DNA from 2 places in the Microbispora sp. KK1-11 genome. Region 1 is predicted to be linked to the other one. Evidence: riboswitches for the same ligand, from Rfam matches in the RefSeq annotation. Region 1 holds a riboswitch; the other holds the start of a gene.
The links. Region 1 has a riboswitch for thiamine pyrophosphate ahead of FLW16_RS31170 (cytosine permease). Riboswitches for the same ligand answer to the same signal wherever they lie in the genome.
Positions count from the first base shown of each region.

Region 2: another riboswitch for thiamine pyrophosphate. It lies ahead of thiO (glycine oxidase ThiO); the one in region 1 lies ahead of FLW16_RS31170 (cytosine permease).

Region 1 is NZ_VIRJ01000027.1:38,000-40,385, forward strand. Features, by position in the region: gene FLW16_RS31155 (alpha/beta fold hydrolase) at 1-346, opposite strand, end outside; gene FLW16_RS31160 (hypothetical protein) at 343-528, opposite strand; gene FLW16_RS31165 (rhodanese-like domain-containing protein) at 674-997, shown strand; TPP riboswitch at 1,055-1,171, shown strand; gene FLW16_RS31170 (cytosine permease) at 1,162-2,386, shown strand, end outside.
Region 2 is NZ_VIRJ01000001.1:250,154-252,539, forward strand. Features, by position in the region: gene thiO (glycine oxidase ThiO) at 1-911, opposite strand, end outside; TPP riboswitch at 900-1,010, opposite strand; gene FLW16_RS01185 (NAD(P)/FAD-dependent oxidoreductase) at 1,330-2,386, shown strand, end outside.

The DNA.
Region 1 (2,386 bases):
CGAGCCCTTCCAGCACGTCGTCGAGCCAGAGTGACACGGCGTCGGAGTCCAGGGCGGGGCGCGAGGGCGCGCTCAGGCCCGGCTCGCCGACCAGGTCGACGGCGTACGTGCGAAAGTGCCGGGACCAGGTGGGGACGTCTCCCCGCCACATCGAGGCGTTCGCGCCCGAGCCGTGCAGCAGCACGAGAGGCGGCGCGTCCCGGGGGCCGCAGGCGAGGACGAAGGTCTCGCCCTCGCGAGTCGGCACCCGGACGTGGTCGGCCGGGATCGGCCAGGCGTCCAGCACCTGCCGGTAGTGGTCGAGGAGCACGCGCCGACCTGCCTCGGACTTGTAGATCGCGGTCATGACGCCCGCACCGCCGGCCGCGCGTCGAGCGCGTCGAGATCCGCGGCGAACCACACGTGGCCGGACCTGTTCGACTCGCACACCAGCACCGGAACCCCGGCTCGCACCCGCAGCACCTCGGTCACCGTCGGCCTCCCGTCCGAGCGGGCCGCCCACGGGGACGTGACGGCCTCGATCGTCATCTATCACGCCTCAACAGGTACATCTTAGGGAGTGATAGGGAAGGTTGCGCAACAGATGACTGTGATGGTGCGGCCCGCGCATCACCGTGGGTCACAGCTCGCCGCATGGGCCCGGGCATCGGTGGTGTGCCGTCAGAATGGGCGCATGACATTGCCGGAAATCGCCCCCGACGCACTGCCCGAGGACGCGTACCTGCTGGACGTCCGCGAGAACGAGGAGTGGGTGGCCGGCCACGCGCCCGGCGCCGTCCACATCCCGCTCGGCGAGCTGCAGGTGCGGGTGGACGAGGTGCCGCACGACCGGCCGGTCTACGTGGTCTGCCGGGTCGGCGGCCGTTCGGCGCACGCCGCGATGTGGCTCAACCACATCGGCCGGGACGCCGTGAACGTGGACGGCGGCATGCGGTCCTGGGCAGCGGTCGGGCGTCCGATGGTGAGCGAGACCGGGGAGGCGCCCTACGTGGCTTAGAGAGACAGGGCGGCGTAGGAAAACGGTCAAAGAAGTGTCATAATCCCAAAGACATCATCAATACCCCGCGGGAGCTCGGGCGTGACCGGGCTGAGAGGGCGGATCGAACTCGTGCCGCCGACCGCATGAACCTGTCCGGATAATGCCGGCGTAGGGAGCGTGTGATGACTTCTGCCGTCGTCGACGACGCGCACGCGGAGGTTCCGCTCACTCTGGACGAGGAGGCCCCGAGAACCCTGGGCCTGCTCGACCAGGGTGCATTCTGGGCCAACCTCGGCGTCAGCCTCCTCGGCTTCTCGGGGGCGCTGTTCCTGCTCGACCCGCTGGGCGGCAAGCCGTTGACCTTCACCGCGGCGGTGCTCGCCGCCGTCGTCGGCAGCCTGCTCGGGACGGCGATGGTCGGCCTGGCCGCGATCCCCGGCGTACGCACCGGGCGGCCCGCGATGGTGCTGCTGCGCGGCCTGTTCGGGGCCCGGCTCTCGTACATCCCGACCGTGCTGAACATCGTGCAGATGCTCGGCTGGGGCGCCTTCGAGCTGTGGGTCATCGCCAACGGCGCGCAGGCGATGTTCGGCACCTCGGTGCCGTACGCGGTGTGGGCGGTCGCGGCGGGCGCGCTGACGATCGCGCTCACGATCCGGCCGCTCGGCGCGCTGCGGCTGCTGCGGCGGTACGTCACGGCGGGCGTGGTGATCGCGATGATCTGGCTGTCGATCGCCCTGTTCCGGCAGGGTCCCTCCGTGGGGGGCGGCTCCTGGGACGCCTTCGCCCCCGCCGTCGACTACGTCATCGCGCTGTCGGTGTCGTGGGTGCCGATGGCCGCCGACTACGCCAGGCACTCGCGGTCGAGCGGCGCGGCGTTCACCGGCGTCGTCGCCGGATACACGATCGCCCAGGTGGCCTGCCTGGCCCTCGGCATCGCCGCGCTCGCCCTGGTCGGCAACGACGGGGACAAGGTGTGGGATCCGTTCGTGGCCGCCCCTCTCGGGGTCGTGTTCTTCGGCATCCTGGTGCTGCGCGAGGCCGACCAGTCGTTCGCGAACGTCTACTCGACGACCGTGTCGATCCAGAACCTCGCGCCGCGCTGGGACCGCCGGGCGATCTCGGTCGTGATCGGCGTGCTCACCACGCTGATCGCGCTGTTCGCCGACGTGAACTCCTACGGCGCGTTCCTGAGCGTGATCGGGGCGGTGTTCGTGCCGATGTTCGCCGTGCTCGTGGTGGACTACTTCCTGCTCGGCGGGGCCGCCCGGTGGAACACGGCCGCGGACGCCCCCTCCCGCTGGCTCATGGTCGTGCCGTGGATCCTCGGGTTCGCGGCGTACTGGATCGTGACCTCCACCCCGACCGTCGGCTGGTGGGACGGGATCTGGACCGAGGTCCGCCTCG
Region 2 (2,386 bases), on a different contig from region 1:
ACCAGTTCGCGGGCGTCGCGCAGCAGCTCGTACACGCCTCCGGCGGTGACCCGCGCGTCGAACCCCATCTCCTGGGTCGTGGCGCCCAAGGTGATCTCTCCGTCGCCCCGTGGGACCAGGTAGGCGGGGGAGCCGTGCACCAGCCCCCTGACGCACCGGGTGAGGAAGCCCCGGGGCCCGCGCAGCCGGAGGATCTCGCCCTTGACCGGGCGCACCGGCAGGCCGGGCAGCAGCGACGCCGACCACGACCCGGCCGCCACGACGACCTGACCGGCCGCGATGGCGCCGCCCGACTCCAGCCGTACGCACGGAGCACCGGGCCCCGGGGCGTCGATCCCGGCGACGCGCTCGGTCACCAGCGTGCCGCCCGCCTTCTCGAACGCCGCGAGGAGGGCGCGCACGACCCTGCGGGGGTTGACCCACGCGTCGTCGCGGGCCAGCAGCCCGCCGCGTACGGAGGGGGAGAGCATCGGCTCGAAGGAGCGGCACTCGCGCCCGGTGAGCCGCTCGACCCGCAGGCCGAGCGTCCGCTCGAAGGCCGCGAGGTCGTCGAGGACGGCCATGTCGTCCGCGCCGCGGGCGACCTCCAGCGTGCCCTCGGTCCGGTAGTCGAGGTCGTCGCCGGTCTCGTCCTCCAGCTCCGCCCGGAACGCCGGCCAGGCCGCCAGCGACGCGAGGCCGAGCCGCAGCAGCGGCTCCTCCGTGTAGGTCACCTCGCTGACCGGCGCGAGCATCCCGGCCGACGCGTGAGTGGCGCCGCCTCCCGGCGCGGGGTCCACCACCGCCACCGACAGGCCCCGCCGGGCCGTGCGCCAGGCCGCGGCCAGGCCCTCCACCCCGCCGCCCACGATCACGACGTCGTAGCCGGACTGCGCGCCGGACCGTGCGCCGGATGGCGATGTGCGGGACACAGCGCTCCCTTCGCCGGCATTACCCGGATCAGGTCGGGGCGGTCGAGAGCCTCACGCTCTCCTCTCAGCCCGGTCCGCCGGGCTCCCGCGCGTCTTACGCCCACAAGGGTAGTACGCCGCCCATGACGGCCGATCGCCGGATCGGTGGGTCCGGGGCCGTCCGCCGGGCGGATGACGGCGCGACATGGATCGACACGCGCCGCTCGTGGGCGACCGCACCTTCCGGGGCGGCGATCCGCACCGCCTCACGCACGTGCCGCACGCCACGAACGTCCGGCTGCGCGTGGTCCGGTAGAACGTCCGGTGAGGACCCGGCGTACTTCACAACCCGGGCCCCCGCGGAAGTGCGCGGCAATTGCCCAACTCGTTATGGGGGGCCCGTTGGCCAGGGCCCCCGTTGACAATCTATGGTCAAGCTGTGGATCACGTCGTGGTGGTGGGTGCCGGCCTGGCCGGCGTGCGAAGCATCGAGGCGTTGAGGGCCGGTGGATTCACCGGCCGCATCACGCTCATCGGCGAGGAACACCATCGCCCCTATGACCGGCCGCCGCTGTCGAAGGCGGTGCTGCTCGGAGAGACCGACTCCACCGTGGTCGACTCCGACCTCGACGCCCTCGACGTACGGCTGTGCCTCGGCACGGCGGCCAAGGGCCTGCGCGACGGCGTGCTGGAGACGACCGAGGGCGAGCTGGAGTACGACGGCCTGGTCATCGCCACCGGCGCCACGCCGATCCGCCTGCGCGGCGAGGGCCGCCAGCACGTGCTGCGCACGATCGAGGACGCGCTCGCGCTGCGCGAGCTGCTGGTCCCCGGCGCCCGCGTGGCCGTCGTCGGGGCCGGCTGGATCGGCGCCGAGGTCGCCACCGCGGCGGCCAGGGCGGGCTGCGCGGTGACCGTGGTGGAGGCGGGGGAGAGCCCGCTCGCCGTGGCGCTCGGGCCCGCCGTGGGCAGCCACACCACCGACTGGTACGCGCGGGCGGGCGTCGAGCTGCGCCTCGGCGCGATGGTCGGCACCGTGGACGCCGACGGTCTCACGCTCATGTCCGGCGCCCGGGTGCCGGCCGACGTGATCGTCACCGGCGTCGGGGTGCGCCCGGCCGTCGACTGGCTGAAGGGGTCGGCGGTGCGGCTCGACGACGGGGTGGTGGTCGACGAGCACCTGCGCACGTCGCTGCCCAACGTGGTCGCGGTGGGCGACTGCGCGAGCTGGTGGTCGCGCAGGTTCCGCACCCGGCTGCGGGTCGAGCATTGGGACACCGCGCTCCAGGCTCCCGACACGGCCGCCGCCACCCTGCTGGGCGAGGAGGCGGTCTACGACCCCGTGCCGTACTTCTGGTCCGAGCAGTTCGGTCACATGGTGCAGTTCGCCGGTCATCGGGAGGCCGGCGACCGCATGGTGCTGCGCGGCGACCCGCGCAGGGACGCGAAGTGGTCGGTGTGCTGGCTGACGGCGGACGACCGGCTCGCCGCGGTGC